DNA from 2 places in the Dickeya fangzhongdai genome. Region 2 is predicted to be linked to the other one. Evidence: predicted binding sites of a transcription regulator. Region 2 holds the regulator's gene; the other holds the start of a gene.
What was found. The regulator Fur, encoded in region 2, represses iron uptake genes when iron is present. The targets are predictions, from matches to a motif close to ATAATAATGAGAACNACTATCAA.

Region 1 (8,114 bases), 210 kb from region 2:
GGCGTCAACCCTGCCCGCGCTGTTCCCGACGCACATTCGCTATAGCGCGCTGGCCAGCGCCTTCAACATCTCGGTGCTGATCGCCGGCCTGACGCCAACCGCCGTCGCCTGGCTGGTGGAGAGCAGCCGCAATCTGTACATGCCGGCGTACTATCTGATGGTGATCGCCGTTATCGGCCTGCTAACCGGTCTGTTCATGAAAGAGACGGCCAACAAGCCGCTGAAAGGCGCTACGCCGGCTGCTTCCGACCTGTCGGAAGCGAAGGAAATTTTGCGGGAGCACCACGATAATATCGAGCATAAAATCGACGATATCACGCAGCAAATCGCTGAACTGGAAGAGAAACGCAAGCTGCTGGTCGCCCAGCATCCGCGGATTAATGAATAGTAATGAAGCGTGATGCGCGCCCGCCGGCCATACGGTCGACGGGCGTTTTTACGTCAGCGACAGACTATCAATAACCAACAACCAACAACCGCGCTAACGGGCGAGCACCCGCCGGGTCGACGCCGGGTTATTGATGAGCTTTTCCGCCGGTCGGATCGGCCGGCGAACCAGCTCGCCGCCGCAGTTAGGGCAGCGACCGTTCAGTTTCTCCTGCGCGCAATCGGCGCAGAAGGTACATTCAAACGAACACATCCGCGCCAGCAATGAATCCGGCGGCAGATCGACGTCGCAGCATTCACAATTAGGCCGCAATTCCAGCATGATGGCGCTCCTGTTTTCAGGTATCAACCCAGTTTATAACCCTGCCTGACTTACGCCGTCAACAACCCGCTCGCCAGCCAGTCGTCGGCATTTTTCACCCCCGGCAGCACGAAGAAATAACCGCCGCCGATCGGTTTGATGTACTCCTCCAGCGGTTCGCCGTCGAGCCGTTTTTGCACCGTCAGGAAGCCTTTTTCCAGGTCGGCCTGATAGCAGACGAACAGCAGCCCCATATCCAGCTGGCCGGAATTGGACACTCCCAGCGAGTAACTGTAGCCGCGGCGCAGCATCAGATTGGCCTGGGTTTCCCGCGTTCGCGGGTTAGCCAGACGAATATGCGCATCCAGCGGAATCACTTTGCCTTCCGGATCCTGACTGTAGTCCGGCTCGTCATGCTCATGAGTCATGCCCAACGGCGCGCCGCTGTGTTTTTCCCGGCCGAAAATGGTCTGCTGCTCCCTGAGCGGCGTGCGGTCCCAGAATTCGACATGAAAACGGATGATGCGCGCCGCCTGATAGCTGCCGCCCACCGTCCATGCCGGTTCGCCGGACGGCGCGCCGACCCACAGGATCTGGTCCATCAGCGTATTATCGCCGGTATTGGGGTTAGCGGTGCCGTCCTTGAATCCCAGCAAGTTGACGGGGGTTTCCTGGCCTTTGCTGCGCGCCGCGTGCGCGGAAATGAACCCTTCCCGCTTCCAGCGCACGCTGAGCAGGTCCGGCGTCTGCTTGATGATATCGCGCAGCGCATGCAGCACCGTTTCGTTGGTGTTGGCGCAGATCTGCAACAGCAGGTCGCCATGACACAGACTGGCGTCCAGCGAGTCGTTGGGAAAACGCGTCATGCGCTGCAGTTTCAGCGGCTTGAGCGCCTGCAAACCAAACCGCTCGTCAAACAGCGAAGCGCCGACCGATACGGTGATGGTGAGATTATCCGGATAGATTTCCGGCCCCATGATGCCGGAATCCAACGGCGGCAGACGCGGGTCGACGTCCGGCACTTTGCCGCCCTGCGTCAGAAACGCGATACGCTGGGTCAGCAACTGGAACAAGCGGGTCAGATCCGGTTTGCTGGTCGCCAGCACATCGAACGCCACCAGCATCATCGCCGCCTGTTGCGGCGTGACGATACCGGCCTGATGCGGACCGTAGAACGGCTGTTTTTCCCAACGTTCATCCTGCGGCGCCTGCGGCTTGTCCTCCGCCTGCGCCAGCCGGTCGGCGCCGAGCGCCAGCGCGCCGCCCATCATCCCCAGCCCCTGCAACAGCCGGCGGCGTGAGGGGGAAGCGATGTCCGGCTGTGCCGGACAAGCGGAGGGTTGGGAGGAATGCGGCCCGTCCTGCGGGCCAGTGGTATCACTCATGATAGCTCGCCTCAATCCAGACCGAGCACGCCGCGCAATTGCGCCAGATCTTCCGCCAACGTGGTGATCGGCCCTTTCAGCGCGGTGCGATCGGCATCGCTCAGCTTCTCGTAGGATTCAAAGCCGTCTTTGCTTTTGTACTTCGCCAGCACGCCGTCGACGGTTTTGAAGTTGGCGTCGATCTTGGTCAGCAGCGGCTTATTGGCTTTCTCCAGCAGCGGGCGCAGCAGGTTGACGATCTTCTGCGCGCCGTCGACGTTGGCCTGGAAGTCCCACAGGTCGGTGCGGCTGTAGCGATCTTCCTCGCCGCTGATCTTGGTCGCCGCCACTTCTTCAATCAGCCCGGCCGCGCCGCCCACCACTTTACTCGGCGGGAAGGTCAGGCTGGCGATGCGTTTTTGCAGTTCCTGCGTATCGGCGTACAGCTGATCGGCGTAGTGCTCCATGCCTTTGGTGGCATTGTCGGCAAACAACGCTTTCTCCAGCCGGTGGAAGCCGGTGAATTTCGGGTCTTCCGCTTTCTTTTCGTAGTCGTCTTCACGGGCGTCGATGCTGCCGTCCAGATCGGAGAACAGCTCGGCGATCGGTTCGATACGCTCGTAATGCTGGCGGGTCGGCGCATAGAGTTTGCGCGCTTCATCCAGCTTGCCGGCCTTGATGGCGGCGGTGAACAGTTTGGTCTGCTGGACCAGCCCTTCCACCTCTTTGGTCACGTAAACCTTGTATTCGGCGATCGGCCCGACCAGATCCAGCACGTTGGTTTTCGCGGCGGCGGCCTCGCCGCTGGCGGTCACCACCAGCTTGCCTTTGGGGTTGCTGAGCAAACCGCAGGTCATGTCGTATTCGCCCGGCTCCAGATTGGCGGTCATTTTCTGGGTGAAGCCCGGCGCGATATTCTCACGCTCTTCCACCACCATCACCCCTTTGAGGATTTCCCACTCCAGGTTCTTCTGGCTGGCGTTGGCGACCACAAACTGCGTTTTACCTGCCGCCACCGTGACTTGCATCGGTTCGCACTGCTTGTCGTTAACCGTTATCTTAACCTGCGGAATGTCGGCAGCCAGAGCGCTGAACGTCGGCAGAGCCAGCAGAGCGGCGCACAGCGCCGTACGGCGGAAGAATGGTGTAGACATAGACCTATCCCTTTTTACATTGATTGTTGATGGTGGTCATCGTTGATGGCGATGATGATTAATGATGATGTTTACGCGACGCCGAAGCCGTGGCCGGCTCCATGCGCTGCGGCAGGAAAAAGAACGCCAGCGCCGGGATCAGATACAGGAAATAGACCACCACTTCGCTGATCGTCGGGGTTTCCTGATAGCCGAACATGCCTTCCAGCAGCGTGCCGAATAGCGTATGGGTCGACAATGTGGCGCTAAAATCGAAGGCGATTTGCTGAAATTGATTCCACAATCCCGCTTCGTGAAACGCGCGGATCGCCCCGGCAGCCAGACCGGCGGCGACAAACAGAATGAACAGGCTGCTCCATTTGAAGAACCGCGCCAGATGCAGTTTCACCCCGCCCCAGTAGATCATCATCCCGACCACGACGGCGCACAGCAGCCCCAGCACGGCGCCGATCGGCGCATAGATGCCGACATCCTGCTGAAAAGCGGCCAGCAGAAAGAACACCGACTCCAGCCCCTCGCGCGCCACGGCGAAGAACACCATCGCCACCAGCGCCCATCCCTGACGCTTGCTGGCGTTGAGCGCCTGATCGATAGCGCCTTCCAGATGCACCCGTACCGAACGCGACACTTTGCGCATCCAGAACACCATGTACGTCAGGATCACCACGGCGATCACCGCCACAATCCCTTCGAACAGCTCCTGCTGTTTCTGCGGAAATTCACCGGTGGTGGCGTTGATGAATACGCCAAGCGCCAGACACAACGCCAGCGCCAGCACCACGCCTGCCCAGACCGCGCCCAGCCACTGCTCGCGTTGGGTACGCTTCAGGTAGCTGGCGATCAGGCTGACGATCAGCGCCGCTTCCAGACCTTCACGGAACATGATGAGTAACGGAACGAACATGGATGGAAACTCCTCAGACAGACCGGGCGACGCGCCTCACAGCCCGGACGCGCCGCCGCAGGAATACAAATCGGATAAAGAATGATAATAGTTCTTATTAATAAAGAAATGTAAGGATTGGTAAAGCACTTTTTTCTAATCAAATATTTCAACGCCGCAGTCTGGCGCGGCGGCGCGTCACGGCAGGGAAAAGCGGGCGGTGTCTCACAATAATTCGCGTCGCGGGCGCCGACTTAAAGCGCCGCTATCAGGGCGGAGCGCTACGCTCCCAAAGGGTTGGGTAATTCACGGCGGGAGCAGCTACAGCCGCACGCAGCGGTCACGGCCTTTTTTCTTCGCCAGATACAGCGCCTGATCGGCGCCCTCTTTCAGACGCTGAATATCGCAGGGGTTGTCGCTGGAGTGCGAATACACCCCCACGCTTACCGTCACCACCTGACGGGGCAATAGCGAAGCCTGATGCGGCACTGCGCATTTGCGCACATCCTCCACGGCTCGCTCGCCGTACACCGCCGCCTGCTCGCCGCTCATGCCCGGCAAAATAATGGCGAACTCCTCGCCGCCGTAACGGGCGGCCAATCCGCCGTCAGGCAACGGCAACCCACTCAGCACGCTGCCAAGTTGGGTCAGGCAGCGGTCGCCCAGTACATGCCCGTAGGTATCGTTGTAGAGTTTGAAAAAATCCACATCCAGCATAATCAGCGACAAGGTTCCGCCCTCTTCACGGGCCCGGGACAGCGACTGCTCCAGATAAAGATCAAAACGCCGGCGGTTGGCCAGCTTGGTGAGCGGATCGACCATCGCCAGTTTTTGCAGCACTTTGTTTTTGTCGCTTTCCTCCTGATGCAGACGGCTGATCGCCTCTTTATTTTTCACCGTTAACCGGATCTGCTTCAGGACGAAACCGCCGAGGAAAAACATGGCGAGCAGCACCATGATGTTGAGCGCCATAGCCGAAATATTTTCCGCCAGCCAGCGCGCCTGCAACGCGCCCCGGTCCAGACTCGCCGCCACCACCAGCGGATAACGCTTCAGTTTAACGTAGCCGACAATACGCACCCGGTTATCCAGCGTGGTGCGCCAGGTACCGCTGCCGCTGCCTTGTTCCAGCCGGGACTGTTCAAACAGGCCGCCGTCAGCGAAATTACTATTAATATATTGTTCACGATTGGGGTAGAGATAAATAGCATGGCCGTCCGCATTCATCAATGACAGCACACCGTCATAATCCAGACTGAAATAACTGTAGAAATTACCGAAATAATTATGGTCGATAGTGGCAAGAAAAACGCCCTTGAATTCGCCATTCGGCCCATTTATCCGTTTCGCCACCGGAATAATACGTCTGCCGGTGATCGTACTGACGGTAACCTTACTGATAAACAATGATGCGGTATTATTGTCCCTGAGCCAGGTAAAATATTCCCGCCGACCGGCATTATAAATATAGAGCGGCCCTTTGCCGGTGGAAGAAATCAGATTTCCCTTTTCGTCAAACAGGTAGAAACCGACCAGTTGCGGCAGCACCGCGCGATGGGTATCGAGAACGCTTTTCACTCGCGTGGAATCCAGCATGCCGGTTTGCGACAACTCCCGCAGCATGTCATCGATCGCCACTTCAATCGGCACAAAAGTATCTTCCGCCTGACGTGACATCGCCACGGACAGGTTAGTCACGTTTTTCTCCGCCTCCACCAGCATACGCTGATAGGAATCCAGAAAATTCCAAATACTGGTGGTAACAAAAATCAGGCTACAGACGGCCAGAAAAGCCATCATGGTAATACCGGGGGAAGAATAAAAAGGTAAAGAGCGAAGGAAACGCAGAGCGCTGGACGGAAAATTATTATTATTTGACATATGCGTTCTCAGTAAGGCTACAACCTTATCCATACCCTGCATGTTAGTTGCAGAAGGCGGCGACGCAGCGAATTCCCATCAGCCGACCAGGCAGATAACCGGAGAGCGAGGAACGCCAATGCGCCTGCAACGTAATGTATGACGGGTACAAACATGCTACCTGATATTTCCGACGGTGTCTGCTATCGCCACAATGCTGTCTCCCATTTTCCTAAAAGACGCAACGGGGGTATCCAGTCAGGCAAAATGGGCCCCATCGGCACTCAGCGCACATCCGTAACGTCTTACCACATCGGTACAGGCTATAATAAATCTGTGACAAAACACGCAGGTCTGTAAAAAAGCCGGTTACCGTACCGGTATCCGCGCCCTCCTGACGCCCGGTGTTACGCTACCGTATGAGTCGATATACGATCCATTGTAGTGCAACCGATTGTAGTGCAACCGTTCGCCCGATGTGAAAGCAACCTCCGTTTTGCGCGCTATTCGTGCTTTTCATTAACGTGATGATGAATATTATTTTGAGTTAATTTAACATTCCCCAGAAAAATACGATGACGCTTGTCCAATAATGGGCAGCGGCACCAAAATAACGCGAGCGATGCACTAAAATAACCACATTCATTTTTTATTCGCCTTTGTTTTTATAAAAATCGGTCGAATATTCATTTTTAAAAAAATAACAGACTTTTATTTTAAAAAATAGCCAAAATAAGACACCAGAAACAAATAAAGACCACCAAACCCAGAATATAAATCTTATTTTTTGTCATTATTGACAACATAACACTACTTGATAATATCGAAAAATCTGACCTGTCAGCATTATTTCCTGGATATCAATACGTATCCAAAAAAGGGCTGGCGCATGCATTATCTTATTGATTTTAATTTTTTATTTCCTTACCAGCGGGTGAGACGGCGGCCCTTTGTCCTGCGTTTTTTATTTCAATGACGGAGTTTGCGATGAATATTAAAAAACCTTATTTGTTGTTCCTTGGCGATGCCCACGACCAGTTGGCCGCTAAAGTGGCGATCGGCATTAAACAGTGGCATCCGGAATACTGCGTCGGTCAGTATCGCATGGCGGGATGCCAGGCGGACTGCGGGCTGCCGGACCTGGATATCGCCGCTGCGCGGGCGGCGGGCGCGCAGACGCTGGTGATCGGCGTGGCGAACCGCGGCGGCATCATTTCCGATGCCTGGATCGCGGTGCTGCGTCAGGCGCTGGAGTGCGGTATGGATCTGGCCGCCGGTCTGCACAACAAACTGGCGGATGTGCCGGAAATCAGTGAACTGGCCGCGCGGCTGGGGCGCTCATTGTTCGACGTGCGTCACCCGACGCAGAGCTTCCCGGTGGCCAGTGGGCGTAAACGCAGCGGCAAACGTCTATTGCCGGTCGGCACCGACTGCTCCTGCGGCAAGATGTATACCGCGCTGGCGATTGAAAAAGCGCTGCTGGAACGCGGCGGCAACGCCACTTTTCGCGCCACCGGCCAGACCGGCATTCTGATTTCCGGCGCGGGCGTCAGCATTGACGCGGTGGTATCCGACTTTATCGCCGGCGCGGTGGAAACCCTTGCGCCCGATAACGACGCCGACCACTGGGACGTGATCGAAGGTCAGGGGTCGCTGTTCCACCCCTCTTTCGCCGGGGTCACCACCGGTATCATCCACGGCGCCCAGCCGGACGCGCTGGTGCTGTGTCACGAACCCACCCGCACCCGCATGCGCGGCGTGGACTATCCGCTGCCGGACCTGCAAGCCTGTATCGATCTCAATCTGGCGATGGCGCGGCTGACCAACCCGAACGCCCGCTTCGTCGGAGTCTCCATCAACAGCGCGCACCTGAGCGAAGCGGACGCGCTGGCCTACATGGCGAAACTGGAACATCAGTTGGGGCTGCCGGTAGTCGACCCGTTCCGTCAGGGCGTAGGCCGCATCATCGATAACTTGTAAGGACGGCATCATGGCGGAACTGATCGTCACTCATGAACGCTGGGCGTTAAAAGAAACCTTCACCGTTTCGCGCGGCAGCAAAACCCACGCCGATGTCATCAAGGTGACGGTGCGCGACGGGCGTTACGAAGGCCACGGCGAAAGCGTGCCCTACGCCCGCTATGGCGAAAGCATCGGCGATGTGG
Region 2 (8,114 bases):
AGCGCTGCCGCCTGTGACTCGGTGCGAGCCGCCAGATCGTTGTTACCGGAAGCGATTTCCGATACGCCCTGATAAATAGAGTCAGCACTGGTACGAATGGTGCTGACGGTATTGGCCAGACTGCCCTGCATATCGCGCAACAGCGGGAACAGCCGGCCCACGCAGTTGTTGCCGAAATCCAGAATCGGTTTCCCCAGACGGCCGTTGGCAATCACCTGGAAATGATCGCGCAGATCGTTAAGCGGGCGCACCAGACAAGCCACCAGATAGCGGTCGGTCAGGAATAACATCACCAGACCGGCGATCAGCCCCGCCAGCAAAATGTTCTGGCCGACGCCAGTGATAGTCTCCAGTCGGTTGCCGGCATCGACGAACATCGTCGAACCCGCTTTATTAAAGTTGGTGAAAGAGACGTTGAACTGGCGGCTGAAGGCCGGCACGATATCTTTGGCGAATTTGTCATAGTCATCGAACTTTTTGTCCGCCGCACGCTGGAACATGGGCTCGACGCCCTGAGTAATCAGATTGCCCCAGTCGCGGATTACCGCGTCAACCAACTCCGGCGACATGCCGGCATGATCAATCTTCTTGAATGCTTCCAGGTTGGATTTCAGTAAATCCAGCGCGGCCTGTGATGATTTTTGCTGTTCGTCCGCTTTCTGGTTATCGCCGCTCTGACGATAGTCAATCGCACGCGCCAGTCGGGTCACCATGCGGAAATACTGGTCGTTGCCGGTGTTAACCAAATTCATATTGTTGACCAGCAACGCACTGGTTTTGGAGGTTTCGTTCATGGTCCGGAACGAATACATGGTGTAGACCGAAACAGCAATCCATAACACACAGAAGATGCCAAGCACCCACAGCATGGCTGTGCGAATGGCAATATTTTTTAGGAATTGCATAGTTGACTCCATAAATGGGCTATTGGTCGAGGAGGTAAGTCTTGTTTTGATTTATGCGATGAGAAAGTCTCTCGCTTTGTAAGAAACATTGCTGCACATTTACATTCAATAAAAGCACCATGCTCTGTCATCGTCAAAACTATAGGAATGTTTAGTGTTTTATGTCGTTTAAAAGCTAATAAAAATTAGATATTTAACCAATTATCCATATTTTCAGTCATCTGTACGAATATCGTATTTTAAAAAAATTAAAAAAACATTAAGGGAGTGATGCAAAAACAATCAATTAATCGCTTCCGCGCCATTTCACGATATGGCAACAGATACACGTTTATCCGTCAGACAGTGTCTGCTATTATTAGCGGATCGTGGGTGACGCAAGCACCATACCCTTAAGAATCAAGAGGTTATTTTATCTATGGCTCTCATAGGCATTTTTTTTGGCAGTGACACGGGCAATACCGAAAACATCGCCAAGACGATCCAGCAACAACTGGGCAGCGACGTCGCCGAACTGCACGACATTGCCAAAAGCAGCAAAGAAGATCTTGAGCGTTTCGACATCCTGCTGCTGGGTATTCCAACCTGGTATTACGGCGAAGCGCAGTGTGATTGGGATGACTTCTTCCCTACGCTGGAAGAGATTGATTTTGCCGGCAAGCTGGTCGCCATCTTCGGTTGTGGCGATCAGGAAGACTATGCGGAGTACTTCTGTGACGCCATGGGCACCATTCGCGATATTATCGAGCCGCGTGGCGCCAATATCGTCGGTCACTGGCCGACCGAAGGCTATTACTTCGAAGCCTCAAAAGGTCTGTCGGATGACACCCACTTTATCGGTCTGGCCATCGATGAAGATCGTCAGCCGGAGCTGACCAGCGAACGCGTCTCCAACTGGGTCAAGCAAATCAGCGAAGAGCTGAACCTGAAAGCACTGCAGGCCTGATTCATCTATGGCTCTGATACCGATGTATTCAGAGCCATATCTATATAGATAGACAAAACCTATCACAATCAGTGATACATTTTTTTAACTTTTCATTCCGACAGGGTACAATACCCACTCGGTCAGCCGGTTGCGTTTAATGACCTGTCTTGGCGTACAATATGTCTCTCGCAGGGAACAACTCTGAATACAGAGAGTTAGCAAGAATCATATTGTAAAAGTTCCGTGGTTTTCATTTCGACGGCGCGGTTCTATAATTGAGACACAGTGACCTTTTTTAAGCCGACCGATGATACTAGGCTAATAGCCTCCCAGATAAAGCAAGTAACAGGACTAAATCCGCATGACTGACAACAATACCGCATTAAAGAAGGCTGGCCTGAAAGTCACACTTCCACGACTGAAAATTCTGGAAGTGCTTCAGGATCCTCAATGCCACCACGTCAGCGCGGAAGACTTATACAAAAAGCTGATTGATATGGGGGAAGAGATTGGTCTGGCTACCGTTTACCGCGTGCTTAACCAGTTTGACGACGCCGGCATCGTTACCCGTCATAACTTCGAAGGCGGCAAGTCGGTTTTCGAACTCACGCAGCAGCACCATCATGATCATCTGATCTGTCTGGATTGCGGCCGGGTGATTGAATTCAGCGACGAGTCTATCGAAGCGCGCCAGCGTGAGATCTCCGAGAAACACGGCATCAAACTGACCAACCACAGCCTGTATTTGTACGGCCATTGCAGTAGCGGCGATTGCCGTGAAGACGACAATGCGCACAACGAACGCTAATCACTCGATGCAGAGAAAAAATAAAACCGCCGCGGCGGTTTTATTTTTGTCTTTTTCCCGGTAGCCGGGCGGCTGTTACCCCGCCCAACTGTCCCGCAAACCGACCGTGCGGTTAAACACCAGATTATCCGCACTGGAATAAACGCGATCGGCGCAGAAATACCCTTCACGCTCAAACTGATAGGCTTTTTCAACTTCAGCCTGACCCAGACTGGCTTCCACAAAGCCCTGGGCGACAGTCAGCGAATCCGGGTTGATGGTGGAGAGAAAATCCTCCGCCGCGCCGGGGTTAGCCACGCTGAACAGACGGTCATACAGACGGAACTGCGCCGGCAGTGCATGAGCCGCCGATACCCAGTGGATCACGCCTTTCACTTTACGGCCGTCAGCCGGATCTTTGCTCAGGGTTTCCGTATCGCAGCTGCAGTAAATCGTGGTGATCACGCCCTGCTCGTCTTTATCAATGTGCTCGGCCTTAATGACATAGGCGTTACGCAGGCGCACTTCTTTGCCCAGCACCAAACGTTTGTACTGCTTGTTGGCTTCTTCGCGGAAATCAGCGCGATCGATATACACCTCGCGGCTGAACGCCACCTGGCGCGATCCCATTTCCGGTTTATTGGGATGATTGGGCATAGTAAGCCACTCTTCATGCCCTGCCGGCAGGTTCTCAATCACTACCTTCACCGGATCCAGTACCGCCATCGCCCGTGGCGCGTTCTCGTTCAGATCGTCGCGAATGCAGGATTCCAGCGCCGCCATCTCCACGGTGTTGTCCTGCTTGGTGACGCCGATACGACGACAGAACTCACGAATGGACGCCGCAGTGTATCCGCGACGACGCAAGCCGGAGATAGTCGGCATACGCGGATCGTTCCAGCCTTCCACCACTTTCTCGTTCACCAGCTGGTTCAGTTTACGCTTGGACATCACCGCGTATTCCAGATTCAGGCGGGAAAACTCATACTGCCGCGGGTGGGCAGGAATGGAGATATTATCCAGCACCCAGTCATACAGGCGGCGGTTGTCCTGAAATTCCAGCGTACACAGCGAATGGGTGATACCTTCCAGCGCATCGGAAATGCAGTGGGTGAAATCGTACATCGGATAAATGCACCATTTGTTGCCGGTCTGATGGTGCTCGGCAAATTTGATGCGGTACAGCACCGGATCGCGCATAACGATGAACGGCGAGGCCATATCGATTTTGGCGCGCAGGCACGCCGTGCCTTCAGCGAAACCGCCGCTGCGCATTTTCTCGAACAGCGTCAGGTTTTCTTCGACGCTACGGTCGCGGTACGGGCTGTTTTTACCCGGCGAGGTCAGGGTGCCGCGGTATTCGCGGATCTGCTCCGGCGTCAACTCATCGACATACGCCAACCCTTTATTAATCAGTTCAATCGCGTAAAAGTGCAGCTGATCAAAATAATCAGACGAGTAGCGAACGTTGCCGCTCCAGGAAAAACCCAGCCACTGAACGTCATGCTTGATGGACTCAACGTACTCGATATCTTCTTTTACCGGGTTGGTATCATCAAAGCGCAGGTTGCACTTGCCGTTGTAATCTTCGGCAATGCCAAAGTTCAGGCAGATGGACTTGGCGTGACCGATGTGCAGGTAGCCGTTCGGCTCCGGCGGAAAACGCGTCTGAATATGGTCGTGTTTGCCGGTAGCCAGATCTTCATCAATGATCTGGCGAATAAAGTTGGTTGGGCGGGCTTCAGCCTCACTCATGCTTGGTTCCTCAAATGCGAAAAAACAACCCATAACCACTAATGATCCAACAAGCCACGCTGGGAAACAACCGTTTGTTTCACGAAAGTTTAAGATAAAAAAACGGAGCGTACGTCTCCGTATGCTCCGTTTCCCAACATCTGACAACCATGGGGCGTCGCCGAATTATTCCTGCGACACCTCGCGTAACGCCGCCGCAATGTTTTCCGCCTGAGTGCCAACCACAATCTGCACGCTTTGCTTGTTGAGACGGATGACCCCGGCCGCCCCCAGCTTGCGTGCAGCGGGTTCATCCACCAGGCCGGAATCCTTCACGCTCAGGCGCAAGCGGGTAATACAGGCATCAATTCCGGTCAGATTATCCTTGCCGCCGATAGCCTGCAGGTAACCTCTCGCCACCGACTGGCTGTTGCCGGCAGGAGCGGCGGTTCCCTCGGATGAGGACTGCGCCGCGGCGGCTTCACGCCCCGGCGTCATCAGGTTAAAACGGGTGATGGTGAAGCGGAACACCACATAATAGATGACAAAGAACGCGGCGCCTTGCAGCAGCAGCATGTACCAGTTCGTCGCCAGCGGGTTGCGCGAAGACAACACCATATCCACCAGACCGGCGCTGAAACCAAAACCGGCAATCCAGTGCATGCTGGCCGCGATGAATACCGAAATCCCGGTCAGTACGGCGTGCAGCACATACAGCACTGGCGCCACAAACATGAAGGAGAACTCCAGCGGTTCGGTAATGCCGGTGAAGAAGGCTGCAAACGCCGCCGCCACCATAATCCCCGCCACCCGACTGCGGTTTTCCGGACGAGCGCAGTGATAAATCGCCAGCGCCGCCCCCGGCAGGCCAAACATCATGATCGGGAAGAAACCGGCCTGATAGCGCCCGGTAATACCGGGAACGGCTTTGCCGGCGTCAATCGCCTGCTGCCCGCTGAGGAAGTTAGGAATATCATTGATGCCGGCCACATCAAACCAGAACACCGAGTTCAGCGCATGGTGCAGCCCCACCGGAATCAGCAGACGGTTAAAGAAGGCATAGATACCGGCGCCGACCGATCCCAGTTGCTGAATATGCTCGCCAAAGGAAACCAGCGCGTTGTAGATCACCGGCCAGACGTACATCAGCACGAACGCCACCACGATCATCAGCATCGAAACCAGAATCGGCACCAGGCGGCGACCGCTGAAAAAAGAGAGCGCCTTGGGCAATTCGACCTGGCTGTAACGGTTGTATAGTTCGGCGGAAATGATCCCGACCAGAATACCGATGAACTGGTTTTCAATCTTACCGAACGCTTTTGGCACCTCCGCCAGTGGGAGGTGCTGAATCATCGACACCGCCGCAGGCGAACACAATGTCGTCAGCACCAGATAGCCGACAAAACCGGACAACGCCGCGGCGCCGTCTTTATCTTTCGACATACCGTAGGCGACGCCGACCGCAAACAGCACCGCCATATGCTCGATAATGGCGGCGCCGGACTTGATCAACAGCGCGGCCAGCGCGCTTTCACTGCCCCAGCCGACCGGATCAATCCAGTAACCCACCCCCATCAGGATGGCGGCTGCGGGCAACGTGGCGACCGGCACCATCAGGGCGCGGCCTACTTTTTGTAAATAACCGAGTGTACTCACCTTCCCCTCTCTTTCCCTTACGGGCAAAAATTGTCTGTCAGCCTTGTTATAGAATCACCCGCCAGCGATGTGGGCCTGGCAAGAGTGCCAAAAAAATAATTCGTTACGCAAATTAATAACGGTGATTATGTGATAATTATCACCACAAAAGCACATACAAAATGTTTATGGCGCGGCATTAACACGACTTATTTTAAGACTAAAAAAAACGCGCTACACTAGCCCCAGATAAATTCCGAAACGTGGTGCGGGCATATTACCTGACGGCCGTGCTATCCGACTGCGTTTACCCGATGAATAATTGCCTTCGCTAACCGATTGCCTGAGGAGAGCCCCATGAGACTGATTCCGCTAACGACCCCCGCCGAGGTTGGCAAATGGGCCGCCCGCTATATCGCCGAGCGCATCAACGCCTTCAACCCGACGGCGGAGCGCCCATTCGTGCTCGGCCTGCCGACCGGCAGTTCGCCGCTGGAAGCTTACAAATCCCTGATTGCGCTGTACGATGCCGGTCAGGTCAGCTTCAAACATGTCGTCACCTTCAATATGGATGAATACGTCGGGTTGCCGGCGAACCATCCGGAAAGCTACCGCACCTTCATGTACCAGAATTTTTTCAATCACGTTGATATTCCGGAAGGAAACATTAACCTGTTGAACGGCAACGCGGAAGATATCGCCGCCGAGTGTCAGCGTTATGAAGAAAAAATCAAGTCTTACGGCAAGATTCATCTGTTCATGGGCGGCGTCGGCAACGATGGCCACATCGCTTTCAACGAACCGGGTTCTTCTCTGGTGTCCCGCACACGTATCAAGACCCTGACGGAAGAGACCCGCATCGCCAATTCCCGTTTCTTTGGCGGCGACGTCAATCAGGTGCCCAAATATGCCTTGACGGTGGGTGTCGGTACGTTGCTGGATGCGGAAGAAGTGATGATTCTGGTCAGCGGCCGCCATAAGGCTCAGGCGCTTCAGGCCGCGGTGGAAGGCAACGTTAACCACATGTGGACCATCAGCTGTCTGCAGTTGCACGCCAAAGCGCTGATGGTGTGTGACGAACCGTCCACAATGGAGCTGAAAGTGAAAACCGTGAAATATTTCCGCGAGCTGGAAGCTGAAAATCTCAAAAATCTGTAATCGGTGAGCCAGGAGCTTATAGATGTACGCTTTAACCAACGGCCGTATTTTTACCGGCCATCAGATCCTTGACGGCCATGCGGTCGTCGTCGCCGACGGTTTGATCGAGGCAGTCTGCCCGACACGCGAACTGCCCGATAACCTGCCCCGGCGCGATCTCGCCGGCGCATTACTGGCCCCTGGCTTTATCGACCTGCAATTGAACGGCTGCGGCGGCGTCCAGTTCAACGACGCGCTGAACAATCTTTCCGTCAAAACGCTGGAAACCATGCAGCGGGCCAACGAAAAATCCGGCTGCACCAGCTTTTTGCCGACGTTGATCACCTCTTCCGACGAGTTCATGCGCCACAGCATCGGCGTGATGCGCGCCTGGCTCGCCCAGCATCGCCATCAGGCGCTTGGGCTGCATCTGGAAGGTCCCTGGCTCAACCCGGTGAAGAAAGGCACCCATGACGCCGCCTTTATCCGCCAGCCGGACGAGTCATTACTCAATTATCTGTGCGATAACGCCGATGTGATCAGCAAAATCACGCTGGCCCCGGAAATGGTATCGACGACGGTTATCCGGCAGCTGACCGCCGCAGGTATCGTGGTGTCCGCCGGTCACTCCAACGCCACCTGGGAACAAGCCAAACAAGGCTTTGCCGCCGGTATTCGCTTTGCCACTCACCTGTTCAACGCCATGCCGGCCCTTGTCGGGCGCGAACCCGGTCTGGTCGGCGCCGTCTATGACGCGCCGGAAGTCTACTGCGGCATCATCGCCGACGGCCGCCATGTCAGTTGGGCCAACATCCGCAACAGCAAACGCATCAAGGGCGACAAACTGGTGCTGGTCACCGACGCCACCGCGCCGGCCGGTTCCGACATCGACCGGTTCACATTTGCCGGTAAAACCATATACTACCGCGACGGCATTTGCGTGGATGAGCACGGCACCCTGAGCGGTTCGGCGCTCACCATGATC

Region 1: a site for Fur is predicted at 4,192-4,214, ahead of efeU (iron uptake transporter permease EfeU). Genes of this name have one in related genera too.

The regions. Positions count from the first base shown of each region.
Region 1 covers NZ_CP025003.1:1,652,787-1,660,900, reverse strand. Annotated here, with positions in the region: gene proP (glycine betaine/L-proline transporter ProP) at 1-388, shown strand, start outside; gene CVE23_RS07655 (DUF1272 domain-containing protein) at 482-709, opposite strand; gene efeB (iron uptake transporter deferrochelatase/peroxidase subunit) at 760-2,073, opposite strand; gene efeO (iron uptake system protein EfeO) at 2,085-3,206, opposite strand; gene efeU (iron uptake transporter permease EfeU) at 3,265-4,110, opposite strand; gene CVE23_RS07635 (sensor domain-containing diguanylate cyclase) at 4,411-5,970, opposite strand; gene dgcN (N-acetyltransferase DgcN) at 6,937-7,929, shown strand; gene dgcA (N-acetyl-D-Glu racemase DgcA) at 7,940-8,114, shown strand, end outside.
Region 2 covers NZ_CP025003.1:1,446,876-1,454,989, reverse strand. Annotated here, with positions in the region: gene CVE23_RS06745 (methyl-accepting chemotaxis protein) at 1-905, opposite strand, end outside; gene fldA (flavodoxin FldA) at 1,324-1,851, shown strand; gene fur (ferric iron uptake transcriptional regulator) at 2,195-2,641, shown strand; gene glnS (glutamine--tRNA ligase) at 2,717-4,375, opposite strand; gene nagE (N-acetylglucosamine-specific PTS transporter subunit IIBC) at 4,541-6,013, opposite strand; gene nagB (glucosamine-6-phosphate deaminase) at 6,350-7,150, shown strand; gene nagA (N-acetylglucosamine-6-phosphate deacetylase) at 7,173-8,114, shown strand, end outside.